One region of the Marinobacter sp. UBA2498 genome, then DNA from elsewhere that is predicted to be linked to it. Evidence: riboswitches for the same ligand, from Rfam matches in the RefSeq annotation. Region 1 holds a riboswitch; the other holds the start of a gene.

Region 1 (8,290 bases):
GTGACGGTGCCGGAAGGCAGCTTTTCGGCATCAACCAGAGTTGCTCTATCAAGCTCGAGCGCAAGCGCTTCGGCTGTTTCAGTGCCATGTAGCTGTTTCTCCAACATCGCAGATAAACGATCAAAATCCTGTTCTAAGACATAAATAGCTGGACGTTCGGACATACCGACTCCTATAGGCCCGCAAGGCAAGGTTCAGTTAGGGGATGTGTTCAGAGGGTTTCGCCGAATTCGACGAGGGATTCGACGAATTCAGCGAAAGGAATGGCAAATACGGCGAGGCCCGGCAGCCAGAAATGCCGCCGCTGATAAAACGGAATGGATGAAGTAAAAACCGGTTTTCATTTTGAAACTCAGCGACTCTGAAAAAGGAAAAATCTTAGCAAGCTACGTTAGCTCAGTTCACGAGGAAATGAAACGATGAAAAGGTCTGAGGCTAGACCATGCCCACAATTCGAGGGCTTTCTCAAACCCACATCGCGCTCATTCCCAGCGTGTCTGCGAATAGCTGAATACTGGCAACGACAACCCCCAGCGAATGGCCGCCATACGCAGAAGCAGCCCGAGACTGAAAGCGGCCAAAAGAGTGACATTCTCGCCCACCCCTTGGCGAAGCAAGGTCAGGTACAGGAAAGCCACCATCAGTGAAACGCTGGCGTAGAGTTCGTGGCGCAGCACCTGCGGGGTGCGGTTACATAAGATATCCCGGATGATACCGCCAAAGATCCCTGTTGTGATGCCGGCCATGACCACCACCACGGTGTCATAGCCCAGCTTGAGCGCGACATTGCAGCCAATAACCGTAAAAGCCACCAGACCTATGGCATCCAGAACCAGAAACAACTGATGCAGATGCCGCATGAAGCGCGCAATCACGATGGTGACCAGGCCACCGGTAATGGTCATGTAGATATAGCGAGGGTGCTGGGTCCAGGTGACTGGGAAATTACCCAGAAGAATGTCCCGGACAGTTCCGCCACCAAGGGCGGTAAAAAACGCAATTACAGCGACACCAAACAGATCCATGTTCCTCCGCCCGGCGGTGAGGGCTCCCGACATGGCTTCGGCGGTAATGGCAATCATATAGATAGAGGTCAGCACACAGGACTCCTGAGTTTCTGTGGCCTCTCCCCCTGTCCCTGATACCTGAGAGTTTACAGAGCCTGGCTCTGCTTGCCCCTTCGGTGGACTGCGGTGGCAGTCGCTCTCCAGACGGCGTTAGATGATGCTCGCAGTACCTGTGCCTGAGCGTTTATGGGAGTTTGCGCCTTCGGCGGGGCCAACGGCCCACTCTCCTGCGAGACCGGGCATTATAGAGAGATAGGAAGCTAACGTCGAGCGAGGCGGCGGGCTGATAGGCTCAGAATTTTTGACTAATTCTTACTGGTTACTCCGTTATCTTTTTGAAGAGGCGCCCTTTATGCTGCTTTTCCAAGCAGACATTCCTACACGGATTCACTAAGCAGCCTTCGACGGCTTGTGGCCGCTATCTAAGGACACCCCATGAAACTACAAACCATCCTCGCATGCAGAAATATGAGCATGAGCACACCAAAGCCTGGTCAGCGAGCGTAAATAAGGCAGATGCCTACGTCTTCGTCATTCCCGAGTACAATTTTTGCCCGCCGCCATCGTTCACGAACGCGTTGAACTACGTCTACAACGAGTGGAACTATAAGCCTTGCGGGTTTGTCAGCTACGGCGGTGTTTCCGGTGGACTCCGTTCAGCCCAGGTTGCCAAGCAGCTGGTTACTACGCTGAAAATGATGCCGATGGTGGAAGGAGTAATGGTGCAGATGCCGTGGGAGAAACTGGATGACCAGCGCAACTTCCTCCCTGCCGAGCATCACACCGGCTCTGCCAATGCCATGCTGGACGAAATGGCGAAATGGGCAACGGCCCTGAAGTCGCTACGCTGAACACCAGAGTAGTTGAGCAGATTCCCCGGTTAGCAAACCGGGGAATCTGTAGCTTCTACTTCAACGGGCATCAACCCTGCCGGTTTATCAGAACACGGCCATCACGAATAGACGCGGCAACCGGCAACTGGCCCAACAGCACCTCGTAGGGCGACTGCCCCTGCAGAACAACACAGCGAGCCGGAAGTCCCTCCTCGATGCCGTATTCGTCCAGATCCAATGCTGCAGCACCGTTGTCGGTGATCAGCTCCAGCGACCGATCAATCCAACCCATGCCCAGCATGTGGCAGGCGTGCAGGCCTACGTCCAGGGTACGGAGCATGTTGCCGTTGCCCAGTGGATACCAGGGATCGCGGATGGAATCCTGGCCGAAGGCCACCTTCAGTCCCGCATCCAGCAGTTCCGGAACCCGGGTCAGGCCACGACGTTTCGGATAACCATCGAAGCGGCCCTGCAGGTGCAGGCTTTCGGTGGGCATCGACAGGAAGCGCAGGCCGGATTTCTTCAACAGGCGGAACAGCCGGCTGCAGTAATGGTCGTTGTACGAGCCCATGGCACAGGTATGGCTGGCGGTGACCCGTGAGCCATAATCCAGCTTGAGCGCCTCGGCAGCGAGCACTTCCAGGAATCGGGATTCGGGATCGTCGATCTCGTCGCAATGCACGTCTACGAGAAGGTCGTTTTTGTGGGCCAACGCCACCAGCCATTGAACCGATTCAACGCCGTAATCTCGAGTGAATTCGAAATGGGGAATGCCACCGACCACATCGGCCCCCAGACGAACCGCCTCTTCCATCAGCTCCTTGCCCTGGGGAAATGACCAGAGACCTTCCTGGGGAAAAGCGACAATCTGCAGGTCTACTGTGTCAGCCATACGCTCACGCACTTCCAGCATGGCCTTCAGCCCTGTCAGCTTGGGGTCCGTCACGTCCACGTGGGTGCGGACGTGCTGAATGCCGTTATCGGCAAACAGCTTCAACGTCTGTTCGGCCCGACCGATCACGTCGTCGTGAGTCAGGCTGGCTTTGCGCTCAGACCAACACTCGATACCTTCAAACAAGGTACCACTCTGGTTCCAGCGTGGCTCGCCGGCGGTCATGGCCGCATCCAGGTGGATGTGCGGCTCCACGAAAGGAGGAGCGACCAGATTTCCGCCGGCGTCCAGCTGGTTCTCGGCAACGCTTTCAGTCGCATCCTGCGCCGTGACACTGCTGAATTTTCCATCGGTGATGGTCAGCCGGAATAACCCCTCACGGCCCTGCAACCGAGCATTGGTAATAGCGTTCAGATTTTCACTCATAACATCTCCACACAGATTTTCCGCTGGCTTGAATCATGGCCGCGACAACAGATGGGCCAGCACCAGGGTTTTGAAATATTCATTCGGTTCAGACTCCGGAGGCATCTCCGCGACCAACCGATTCATCCGGTTCCGGATGGTATTTCTATGGCAGCCAAGGGCTTCAGCCATGGCGCACTGGTTTCCACGCTCCTGAAGCCATACCTCCAGGAGATCTCGACTACTGTCCAGCAACCCGGCTTCCACCTCAGGCAGGTACTGCCGGATAAGTCCTTCGAGCTGATGACTGCCGATACCGGCTATCAGCGCCTCCGCCAGCCCGCCTTCCCGGGGCTCTTGCGACCGCTCCGATGCGACAATCGCCCGGGCGATGGTTTCGGTCACATCCACCATTGGCAGCGAGTAAGGCTGCTCAAACAACGGCATGGCCAGCTCATCCGCCAGACGACTTAACATGGCCGGTAGCTGCCCGATGTAGGCATCGCCGGTCAGCACAACCAGCCCCGATATACCGCAGTCCCGACCTTCATAGAGGCACTCGGCCAGATTGGCCGGGCTGCGGTGGCGGCTGATACCGGTGACAAATACCAGCTCGCCACCCCTGACCCAGTTGCTGAAAGACCGGTTCTCCGCCAGATAAGGCCAGCGTACCGTGTTGTCTGCGCCGGAACTCCCACCCCGCAGATGGATGGCCCCGAGGCCAGGGAGTTCCGGAATGTCCCGGCACGTCAGGGCCATTTACACCGCTCCCAGAACCTGGGCCCGGCGATCACGCACAGCCTCACTGACCACAAGCACTACACCATAACTGGCCGCGGCAACCAGTACGCCAACAATCGGCGCGATCCATGGCGAGGTATAGGCCGCTGCCGAGCCTATGGCATAGGCCGCCAGCCCGGGAACGTTGAACGCGGGCAGAGTCGCCGTTTCGAGTGACGGATACTCGCGTTTGTAGCCGATGAAATAACTGGCCATGATGACGCCGCCAATGGGCGGGATGAAGGTTCCAAGCAACACAAGGAACGGGATAAGCCATTCATACATACCCAGAACAGCCAGCACTGTACCGATAGCGGCACCGCCCACTGTGACCAGCTTGCGCCGGCGGGTCCGAATCATATTGCAGCCGGCCACGGCAAAGTTGTATACGGTATTATCCTGCGTTGTCCAAAGATTCAGGAAGAGCATGAGAATACCCAGGGTCGCCAGCCCCTGCGCCACCATGATGTCGACGATATCCGCCTGCTGGTAAACCAGAGCACCAAAGGCGCCAATCAGCGTCATCAATCCATTACCGAGGCAGAACGCCAGTAGGGTCGCAATGACCGCCGTTTTTCCGGATTTGGCAAAACGGGTCCAGTTGGTAGCCTGGGTGCCTCCACTTACGAAAGTGCCGAACACCATGGTAATAGCAGCAGCTACGGTCATTTCGTCTGAGGGGGTAATGGCGAGTAATCCCGAAAATCCACCGGCGTCCGAGGTGGCGATTGTCATACTCACCGCTACCAAAATAATCATCGCCGGCACCGCAAAGCGGGACAGCATTTCCAGCCCCTTATAACCAATGAACGCGGTAATGCAGAAGCCGAAACCGAACACCACCATCAGCGGCGTGGTCCAGCTCTCGGGCAAGCCCGTCAGCTTGACCAGGAGAATGGCCATGGTAGCCGTACCCCAGGCGTACCAGCCGATCTGGGTAAAGCCCAGGATGAAGTCGGAGAGTTTGCTACCCAGCTCACCGAAGGTAAAGCGGGACATCAGTGCCGTATTCAGCCCCGATTTGGCAGCGATATATCCGAGAATAGCGGCATAAGCACCCAACAAAAGGTTACCGGCTGCCAGCACCAGCAGCATCGTTGAAAAATCGAATGCAACACCGATACTGCCGCCCGCCCACATGGTGGCGGTGAAAAAGGTGAAGCCAAGCAGAACCAGGCCCATGGACCAGATACTGCGACGCTGAGCCATCGGCACCGGGCTGAGCGGATAGTCCTGTTCCTGAGGGGTTACTTGTGAGGTCATAGCCTTGTCTCTCTTTGATGAAAACACGAGAGAAAGATGGCAACGTCTGTGCCATGTGGTCCTCACGACCATGATTTGAGAGAGTGGATGACACCTGACCTGTGCACTTTGCACAATCACACCAGGTCGGGATGTCGTCGCATCCCGGGTTCGCCCTGACCTGGTGCAAAAAAGCAGGCCAACGCTCATTTTAGTGCAGGACTGCCCAAAGACCAGACCCTGCAATACCGGCAATCCTGGATGAGAATGATTAAAAGAACGCCTGAATCCCGGTCTGGGCTCGACCCAGAATCAGAGCGTGCACATCGTGAGTGCCTTCATAGGTATTCACCACTTCCAGATTCACCAGATGTCGCGCCACCCCGAATTCATCACTGATTCCGTTCCCCCCGAGCATATCCCTGGCCAGGCGGGCAACATCCAGGGCCTTGCCGCAGGAATTGCGCTTCATGATCGAAGTGATCTCGACGGCAGCCGTGCCCTCATCCTTCATCCGACCAAGACGCAGGCAGCCTTGCAGGGCCAGGGTGATGTCGGTCTGCATATCTGCCAGCTTTTTCTGGATCAGCTGGTTGGCCGCCAGCGGCCGACCGAACTGCTTGCGGTCCAGCACATACTGGCGAGCGGTGTGCCAGCAATCTTCGGCGGCACCCAGAGCACCCCAGGAAATACCGTAGCGGGCGGAGTTCAGGCAGGTGAACGGCCCCTTCAGCCCTCGCACGTCCGGGAAGGCGTTTTCTTCCGGCACAAAGACGCCGTCCATCACGATTTCACCGGTGATCGAGGCCCGCAGCCCTACCTTGCCGTGAATGGCCGGGGCACTCAGGCCCTCCCAGCCTTTCTCAAGCACAAAGCCGCGAATTGCGCCGTCGTCGTCCTTGGCCCAGACCACGAACACATCAGCGATTGGGCTGTTGGTAATCCACACCTTGCTGCCGGTCAGGCGGTAACCGCTGTCCACCTTGCGGGCGCGGGTCGCCATGTTGCCAGGATCGGAGCCATGGTCTGGTTCGGTCAACCCGAAACACCCGATCCATTCTCCGGAAGCGAGTTTGGGCAGATACTTCTGGCGGGTTTCCTCATTACCGAATTCGTAGATGGGCACCATCACCAGAGATGACTGCACACTCATCATGGACAGGTAACCGGAATCCACCCGCTCCACCTCGCGAGCGATCAGGCCATAACACACGTAATTCAGGCCGCTACCGCCGTATTGCTCGGGAATGGTACATCCCAGCAGGCCTGTCTCGCCCATTTCCCGGAATATCTCCGGGTCGGTCTGTTCGTTGCGGAAGGCTTCCAGCACCCGGGGCCGGAGCTTACTTTCGGCAAACTGGCGAGCACTCTCGCGCACCATACGCTCGTCTTCGGTCAGTTGCTGGTCCAGCAACAGCGGGTCTTCCCAGTTGAAACTTGCTTGGTTGGCCATGTTGGTTGTCTCCGTTTGTTGATCTTGTCTTGGGGCGGGTGGTCAGGCCAACTGCTGTGAAGCCTGCCGGGGCACTTCCAGCAGGGCCGAATACTGTCCGAGGTGGAAGTCGTCATCCCCGAACTGATGAGTCAGCATCAACAGGCGCTTGGCGTGGTGGGCCAGTGAATATTCCCAGGTCATACCAATACCGCCGTGCAACTGGACAGACTGCTCGGCAATCAGCTGCGACGCCCGGGCCACGGTGAACTTGGCAGCAGCAAGCCGTCGGCTGCGACTTTCCGAATCCGGGTCGTCTGCCACACAGGCTGCAAGAATGGTCATGGAGCGCGCCAGCTCAAGTTCGCCGCGCATTTCCGCCATCCGGTGCTGGAGCGCCTGAAAGCGGCCAATCGGTGAGCCGAACTGCTGGCGCGTTTTCAGATAGTCCAGAGTCAGCCGGAAGGCCTCCTCCATACTGCCCACCGCCTCGGCGCACTGCGCGGCAACCGCACGGCCACGCTGATAGGCCAGCGCAGGCGCGGCCTTACCCGCCGGCCCGAGCAGGCTATCCGCCTCAACATAGACATCCGCCAGTGCAAGATCACAGGCCCTTGGGCCGTCTATGCAGGGGTAGCCGGTGCGCGAAACACCCTCAGCCCCCGGGTCCAGCAGAAACAGGCTTACGCCTTCACCATCACTCATCCGGGCAGCGACCAGAATGGTGTGGGCAAGCTCGCCGCCGATCACTACCCGCTTGCGGCCGCTCAGACGCCAGCCCCGTTCACAGGGCACCGCCTGGCATTCAATCGCCTCCGGATGGTAGTGGCTACCTGCTTCCTCGTCGGCCACCGTCAACAGACGCTCGCCTGCCGCCACTGCCGGCAGAATCGACTGCCGCTGTTCGGCGGAACCCAGTTGCTCAACCAGGCCGGCAGCATAAATCTGGGAATGCAGGTACGGCTCAAGACACAGGCCCCGGCCGAGCTCCTTCATCACCAGCATGTTTTCCACGCCGGTGCCGCCAAAGCCTTCGTACTCGGCAGCGATGGGCACCGAGGTAATGCCCAGCTCTGACAACTGGCGCCAGAACTCCGGGCTGTAACCCCGGGGGCTTTGGTAAAATACTTCACGCTGCTCAAAACTGTAGGTATTGCGGACCAGACGCTCGACCGTATCCGCCAGCATCTGTTGCTCTTCGTTCAGTTCAAAATTCATAGTCCCCTCCTACAGTTCCAGAACCAGCTTGGCGATGATGTTCTTCTGAATTTCGTTGGACCCGCCGTAGATAGACAGCTTGCGCAGATTAAAGTACTGGCTGGCCGGCGACGCGCTGTAATCCTTTTGCTGCGGCCGCGGCTTCAGCTCCGATTCCAGCTCCGGTTCCAGGAACGGCAGCGCGTTCGGCCCGAGTGCCTTGCGCATCAGGTCTGTAATCGCCTGGCGGATCTCCGAACCCTGGATCTTCAGCAACGAGCTCTCCGCCCCTGGCACCCCACCATCGCGGGTGGCGGCCAGAATGCGAAGGGTGCTCATCTCCACCGCCATCAGGCGCATTTCCAACTCGGCGATCCGGGCGCGAAACAGGGGATCGTCAATCCTTGATTGGCCGGCCACCGTCTCGGCACTGGCAATCTGC
Region 2 (7,473 bases), on a different contig from region 1:
GAACTGGCGGGCCTCAGCCGGAGTGTTGGCACGGTAGAGCACCGGTTCCCGCATCTGAAAGCGGTGGAAGCGGAACAGCCTTTGGACATTGAGCAGGTGTCTGTGGCGGCGTTTGATGACCTTCAAACCCAGCTGGACGACCTGGAGGAGCGCCGTCGCAGTATCCTCGACCACCTTCGTCAGTTCGTGTATCTGGGCATCCACGACGACACCGAAGGCGAATTGCAGAAAGACAGCCCCGCGTCATCGGCTATCCGGGAAACGTTCAAAGGTCTCTCAGATCTGTTTGCCGGCATGGCAGAGCGCTGGAATGTGCTTGAGCAGCAGGTGGGCATCCACAATGAAACCGTGGCCAGCTACCGGCAGGCCCTGAAATCCAACCACGAGCACATTGCCCGTTTCGAGGCGCAACTGAACCGTGAGCTCGAAGGGGTGCGCATCAACGATCTGGTGGAAATCCGCGTGGATATTCATACCGATCCGAAATTCCGCAATCTGGTGGAAGAAGCGAACAACATCGACCCCTATGGCAACCAGCTGCAGTCGGACGCGTTTTATGACCGTTTGCGGGTGTTCGTGGCGGACTTTTTCGGGGAGGGCGGCAGCAAGCGCCTGACCATGGACAAGGTGATCACCGGCATTTCCTACAGAACCCGGAAGGAAAACGCCACAAGCCTCGACAAGAAGGGCCAGTCCACCTCCACCACGGCCCTGATCAATCTGGAACTGGTGTACCGGCTGCTGAAACGGGTGTTGTACCCGGGCGTTCAATTGTCGTTCCCCATGGTGCTGGATGAGCTGGCCAGCGTGGACATCAGCCAGATGCCCTCGCTGCTGGAGCGGTTACGCAAGCAGGGCTTCAACCTGTTCTCTGCCGCCACTCATAGCGCCAGCGCGGAAGTGATTTACCTGATCGGCCGACACCTGGAAGTAGGGCAGATGCGCACCGCGAAGCCTTACAGCCCGCAACGTACCCTGGTGTTCTGGGGTGGAGCGGAGGGCTTTACCAACGGCGAGGCCATGAGCCACTGGGCTGATCAGACCCAGGCTAGCCTGATGGAGCAGGTGGATGAGTAAACGGTTCAGCACCCTGGATACCACCCGGCTGCTGTTCGAGCACCCGAAGATCCTGTTCCGGATGATCGAACGGATGGACCGGAACGAAGCCCGGTATATCCGTGAGAGCGATCTGGTGGCCGAGGTGATGGACTATACCCGCACCCTTGGCAACGCCGACCGGGATCGGGTGCGTTTTGCGCTGAATACCGACAATCTGTTCCGCAGCGGCCTGGTGATCGACATCATCAAGGCCGAAGGTGAGCGGCGCCTGGTGTTTCAGGATGCCCTGATCAACCTGATGCGTGCCTGCAACGCGTCGCTGTACCAGGAACTGACGGATGCTCGGCTTCGCGGCCATCTTGTAACCCTTCGGGACGTGCGCAATCGGCTCGAGACCAGCTCTTTCAGCGACGCCGATCCGGACTACACCGAACTGAGGGATGATCTGAACGAGCGGGTGAGCCAGCTCATCGGTTTGCTGCGCCAGAATGTCCTGCGCATGCAGACCATCAGTGCGCAGCTTGCGGATCTCTCCGGCGACGCCAGCCGGGCGCCCCAGAAATTCCTTGAGTTCCGCCAGAACCTGTTTGAGCAGATCGTTACCCTGTACGAGCGCCACATCAAGCCGACCCTGGTGTTTTTGAACCCGGATACGCGGCTGCCGGATGGCAGCAACCTGTTCGAAACCCTGGAAGCGATGGTGCGGTTGCTGGAAAATCACGGCGATCACAGCCTGGCAGATCAGTTGTTCCGTTCCTCCATTAGTTTGAACGCCCTGTACAAACCCATTCAGGCGGTGGCCCAGGAGGTGGAGCACTTCCTGCGCAAGACGCGCCAGGGCATGGTCCAGTACAACGCCATGGAGCATTTCTACGGCAAGCTGCAGGAACTCAAGGGGGAAACCGAGACCCTCAGCCTGAAACGAAAATGGCTGGAAGGTGGAGACTTTGCCCGCAGCACCGGTTTTCTGATCGGCCTTCGGGCCCAGCAACGACCGAAACACTACGCCTTCGGTGAATCGTCCAGCTACTACCAGCTGTTGTTCAGCGAACTGGAGCTGCGCCTGAACGACCTCCGACGCAAGGCTGAAGTGCCGGTTCTGCAGCAAGTGGATGGCAGTGGTCGCCATACCCGGATTGATGTCCAGCGCATCAACCAGCTGTATCAATGGCTGGAAACCCTGGAGCTGCGGCCAACAACCGATCTGGTACGTGAGCTTCACGGGCGCCTGGACGGGTTTATCCCCGGCTATCGCTTCCCGGACCTGCTGGCGGCGTTGAACCGGCTGGTAAACTCGCCCCCCGAGGGCTTGCAGGTGGTGACTACCAATCGCTTCCGAATCCTCGATCAGTCATCCGACAGTGAACAGTTTGTCTACCGAAAGCGTCGCCTGGAGCAACAGAATGTCTGAATTTGAAGAAATCCTCCCGGCCCACAGCGCCGCAATCTACCGGGAATTCCAGGCCGGCCGGGTGATTGTGCGTGATGTGTGGGACGGCAACCGCTCCGAGTTGCGTGCCAATCCGCTCTACAACCTGCTTTATAACCATCTGTCCCATTTCCGGACCTTCTATGAGCACCTGGGCAGTGAGCTGGTGTTCAACGAAACCGGCGCGTTTTTCTTTCTCAAGGAAAGCAGCGAAGAGGAGAACGAAGAGCACGATGAGAACGCCTTCCGGGTGCAGGTAATCCTGCTGCTGATCGGGCGTTATTTCGCACGCAGCGGTCGGGATCTTGAATACCTTGGCCGGCCCGATGCCGGGTTGAATGAGCAAGACCTCTCTTCCCTGGCTAGCGATGAGGAATATCAGGAAATTCTGCGTGCAGCCCGTTTTGAAAAGGGCGTGCCGGAAGCGCTGGATTACCTGGAAAAACGCCATCTGCTGTTTCGCGCGGGTGCGGGGCGCTGTTTCCTGAGTTCGGCGGGGCTGTATTTTCTGCAGGAGCTGGTTCGGGAGTTTGAACAAGGGTAGTGTTTTCCTGATCAGAAGCTGGTCAGGAATTCTTCAACTTTGTTTGCCGGCATGGGCTTGGCATAGAGAAAACCCTGAGCGAGATCACAACCCAGTTCGGTGACCAATTGGGCCTGTTCATCCGTCTCAACACCTTCGACCAGCACGCTTAGGCCCAGGCTGTGGCCAACGGTAACCATTGCCTCCATGATGGCCATATCGGCGCTGTTCTGCATCGCATGTTGCAGAAAGCTCCTGTCGATTTTTATTCCGCAAACCGGGAGTTTTCGGAGATAGACAAGAGAGGAGTGTCCGGTACCGAAGTCATCAATCGAAATGTGCACACCCGCCTGTTTCAGTTTTTCCAGTTGTTTTGTCTGGCTTTCATCGGTGCCGAAAACCTCGTTCTCAGTCAGCTCCACCCCAAGCTGGTTAGGCTGAAGATTGTAACGTTCCACTGTTTCGAGAATATGGCTCGCAAGGTGTGGATTGGTGAGCTGTCGTCCCGACAGGTTGATATCAACCCGCAGGTTTTTCAGAGGGGTATCCTGCCATGCGTCGAGCTGCTTGCAGGCTGCTTCGATTACCCATTCGCCTATCCGGTTGATGAGGCCAGACTTTTCAGCCACGGGAATGAAAATGGCTGGTGAAACTGCCCGGGATTGACCGTGAAAACAACGAAGAAGCGCCTCGCAGGAGTCGCATGTGCGATCCGCGAGGCTGATCTGGGGCTGGAAAAACAATTCGAGGCCATCGTTATTCAAGGCGTCTCTGAGCAGGTTGGTGATTTCCTGATAACTGACCAGCCTGTCATTGATATCCGGGGTGTAGAAGCACACGCCGTTCTTGCCGGTTTCTTTGGCCTGATACATGGCGGCGTCTGCATTGCCCATCAGCTCAGCCACGGTGGTTCCGTTGTGCGGAAAAAGGCTCACGCCAAAGCTGGCGGTAACCTGGTAGCAGTCGCCTTCCAGATGAACTCTGTGTTCCAGAGCGTCTATCAACCGACAAACAAGTTCATGAATACCTTCAGGGCCTTCGAAATCGAAGATCAGCAAGACAAACTCGTCTCCGCCAAAGCGGCTCAACAGGTCTCCGCCTCGAAGTTCGCCCCTCAGGGTTTCGGCCACCGCTTTCAGGAGACTGTCACCATGATGGTGGCCACGGGTATCGTTGATGATTTTGAAATTGTCCAGATCGATAAAAACGACCGCTAATTCCTGTTGCAGGCGATCAGCCTCATCCAGTCGGCTCGACAACTCGGCTTCCATGAAATGCCGGTTGGGTAATCCCGTCAGGTCGTCAAAACTCGCGCGCCGATAAAGCTCGTCTCTGGCTTGTTTCTGCTCTTCGAGGCTTATGTCGATGCAGAACATCTCACAGGCCCCGCTTTCCTGTTTGATCATCACATGGCTTGAGTAAACGGGAACCAGATGTCCTTCTTTGTGTTTCAGTTCAAGTTCGTCGGAGGGAATGCTGATGTTTTTTTCAAGCCAATTGCGGTGCGCGTCGATCACAGCGTTGCGCATGTGATCGGGGATGATCAGGTCCTCCAATAACTGTCCGAGCGCTTCCTCGTGCGAATAGCCATAAAGGCGTGTGCTTGCCTCGTTCCAATATATTACCCGCCGGTACCTGTCATAGCCCTGGACAGCCACCATGGGCAGACTTTCTATCAGTTCGTAAAACCTGTTTTCACTGTCTTCGGTAGCCGATCGAATTCCCTGTCTCATATCCATTGCGGGTCAGCATCCTTTTGGTTAGCGATGAACGCACCGCAAAGCGATGATGCAATAAAGTGAGAATAGTTCGGGATCCCGGGGTTATCTAGTTGATTTACTGATCGGTAGGGCGGTGCTGTCTTTAGAGCGGCGTTGCAGTCTGCTCTGCGGTTTCCTGCTCCAGCTCTTGCTCCAGCCTGGCGATACAGCGATCGAATGCCCGGCTGATCCTGGTCTGGTCCTTGATCATGGCAAGCCGTGGCCATGTGGCCTGTTCACCGAGATTGATATACATCTCGAGATCTTCAGGGGTCGGGTTGGAGAGGACCTTTCGGTAAAGGGACGCCCTGGGCGGGAAATGGATGTTGATGTCCCCGAGGTATTGCTGACTGGTCATGGCGTAGGCCTGCTCGATGAGTGGCCGTGGCTTCTGCTGGGTGCGGGTGGGGGAGACGGAGATATTCAGAGTTCGGCCACTGTGCTCATAGGCTTCCTTGAAACTGACGTTGCCCAGATTGTGGTGGAGATGCTCCTGAAGTTGGCGCGGATCCATGGCATGGCCCGCCCTCAAGCCTTCCGTGACGCCGAGCCAGCGGAACGCATTCAGGTGAATCCGTTCCGGATGGTTAAAGAACTCTGCCAGTTCCTTGTCGTTCCGTGTGCAGATGGCACCCGGCACGATGGCACCCATGCTGGAGCCTGCCATGACATCCGGCAGCAGATCCTGTCGCCAGAGCGCCCGGGTAACACCGATATGGTAAATACCAAAGGCCGCACCCCCGCTGAGCATCAGGGCTGGCCGACCATAGACCCGCTCGGCGTCCTGAAACATCTTCAGTTTTCGGGCGGTTGTCACCTCCGGAATAGGGTGGTCGCAAATGAATTCCATGGACGTCTCGACGGCATCCAGGAATTCACCCACCAATCGGTTGGTGCCGCTGCGCGCCACCGTGTACAGGTCGGGATTGGATAATTCGCCCAGGTGACGGTATAGGCTCTCCTGAAGTATCCGGATCAGTCGCCGTGTGTCGCCATTCTGCCGGCAATGGTCCATGAGGCCCATGTGCTTGCGCATCAGGCTTTCATGCAGCATCCCGGTCTCTTCCTGCTCGCGCCAGGCCAGCAGCCCGTCCAGGTCATCGAGCGCGGTAGCGGCCTCGCACCACTGCTCGTAGTCGTGGGCCTGTTCCAGTTGCTGCTGGAGCTGTTTGCGGGTCTTCGAGGCGTGTTTCATGGCTTTTACCTTAACCCATACGGCCCAAGCTGTGCAGAGGCCGGTTTCCTGGCTCCGGGTTATTTGCTATGTTTAGGCCCGTGGGTTGGGTTTTATTACCAATCAGACATGTCTGCGGGAGAGACTGAATCCCTTGCGATCAGCGCCGAAGGAGCAACTGCCCCGGAAACTCTCAGGCAAAAGGACCGCTGACATGAATACTTTCCGAAGAGCTGTCGACAATCGCGTCAGTCGGCACACCGAAGGAGCAAACGACCGTTTTCGTTAAAACGGCTCGTGAATCTCTCAGGTCCCGTGACGGAAGGGGTGCTTTCTGCCATTTCGAGCAGGGAGGAAACCCTTGGCGCTCACGGAGATTGGAATGAAGCGAATCGCAGTAATTGGCGGTGGTATCACTGGTATTACCACGGCCTACACCCTTGCCAAGCGCGGGCTTGACGTTACGGTTTACGAGAAGCATCGCTATGCGGCGATGGAAACCTCCTTCGCCAACGGTGGACAGCTCTCTGCTTCCAACGCAGAGGTCTGGAACAACTGGCAGACCGTGATGAAGGGCATCAAGTGGATGTCCCGCCGGGATGCGCCACTGCTGGTCAATCCCAAGCCGTCCTGGCACAAGCTGAGCTGGTTCGCCGAGTTCATTGCCGCCATTCCCCAGTATGAAAAGAACACCACGGAAACTGCACGCCTGGCCATTGCTGCCCGTGACCACCTGTTTGCCTGGGCGCAGGAAGAAGGCATCGATTTCGACCTGAAGAAGCAGGGTATCCTGCACATCTACCGGGACAAGGCCGGGTTTGATCACGCTGAAAAAGTATCGCGCCTGCTGGCGGCTGGTGGCCTTGAGCGCCGGTCGGTGACCCCGGAGGAAATGAAATCCATCGAGCCGACCCTGGCCGGCAACTATTACGGCGGGTTTTTCACAGAGAGTGACTCCACCGGTGATATTCACAAGTTCACCAATGGACTGGCGGATGCCATCAAGCGGCTGGGCGTAAAAACCTGTTACGGCCACACGGTGACCGAGCTGAGCGCCGATGAGCGCAATGCCTGGGTGACCGCTCACGATGGCACCGAACAGTCCCGGGACACATTTGACGGCGTGGTGATCTGTGCCGGCGTCGGCAGTCGCGGACTCGCGAAAAAGCTGGGTGACCGGGTGAATATCTATCCGGTTAAGGGTTACTCAATTACCGTGGAGCTGGACGACGAAGCCTCGCAAAAGGCGGCACCGACCGTGAGTTTGCTCGACGATGCCACCAAGATCGTCACCAGTCGCCTGGGCGATGGCCGTTTCCGGGTTGCCGGTACCGCCGAGTTCAGCGGTTACAACCGCGATATCAAGGACGACCGCATCCGCCCGCTCACCCGTTGGGTTGAGCAGTGCTTTCCCGGAGTCTGTACTCGCAAGGTAGTGCCCTGGGCCGGCTTGCGGCCAATGCTGCCGAACATGATGCCAAGGGTTGGGCCAGGTCGCCTGCCGACCGTGTTCTACAACACCGGTCAC

Evidence for each region. A riboswitch is a leader RNA that binds a small molecule or an ion and turns the genes downstream of it on or off. The one in region 1 is predicted to bind glycine.
Region 2: linked by a shared signal. The riboswitch ahead of B2W52_RS05605 (D-amino acid dehydrogenase) and the one ahead of B2W52_RS01040 (trimeric intracellular cation channel family protein) in region 1 are both predicted to bind glycine.

Annotation. Positions count from the first base shown of each region.
Region 1 covers NZ_DDOI01000011.1:7,777-16,066, forward strand. The annotation lists gene rnk (nucleoside diphosphate kinase regulator) at 1-164, opposite strand, end outside; gene B2W52_RS01040 (trimeric intracellular cation channel family protein) at 483-1,082, opposite strand; glycine riboswitch at 1,123-1,221, opposite strand; glycine riboswitch at 1,222-1,307, opposite strand; gene B2W52_RS01045 (NADPH-dependent FMN reductase) at 1,526-1,918, shown strand; gene codA (cytosine deaminase) at 1,989-3,218, opposite strand; gene B2W52_RS01055 (PucR family transcriptional regulator) at 3,252-3,956, opposite strand; gene codB (cytosine permease) at 3,957-5,240, opposite strand; gene B2W52_RS01065 (acyl-CoA dehydrogenase) at 5,491-6,672, opposite strand; gene B2W52_RS01070 (acyl-CoA dehydrogenase family protein) at 6,715-7,869, opposite strand; gene B2W52_RS01075 (acyl-CoA dehydrogenase family protein) at 7,879-8,290, opposite strand, start outside.
Region 2 covers NZ_DDOI01000047.1:51,052-58,524, reverse strand. The annotation lists partial or broken gene B2W52_RS05630 (hypothetical protein) at 1-1,077, shown strand, start outside; gene B2W52_RS05625 (hypothetical protein) at 1,070-2,470, shown strand; gene B2W52_RS05620 (condensin complex protein MksE) at 2,463-3,032, shown strand; gene B2W52_RS05615 (putative bifunctional diguanylate cyclase/phosphodiesterase) at 3,044-4,750, opposite strand; gene B2W52_RS05610 (DUF3336 domain-containing protein) at 4,875-5,966, opposite strand; glycine riboswitch at 6,072-6,164, shown strand; gene B2W52_RS05605 (D-amino acid dehydrogenase) at 6,328-7,473, shown strand, end outside.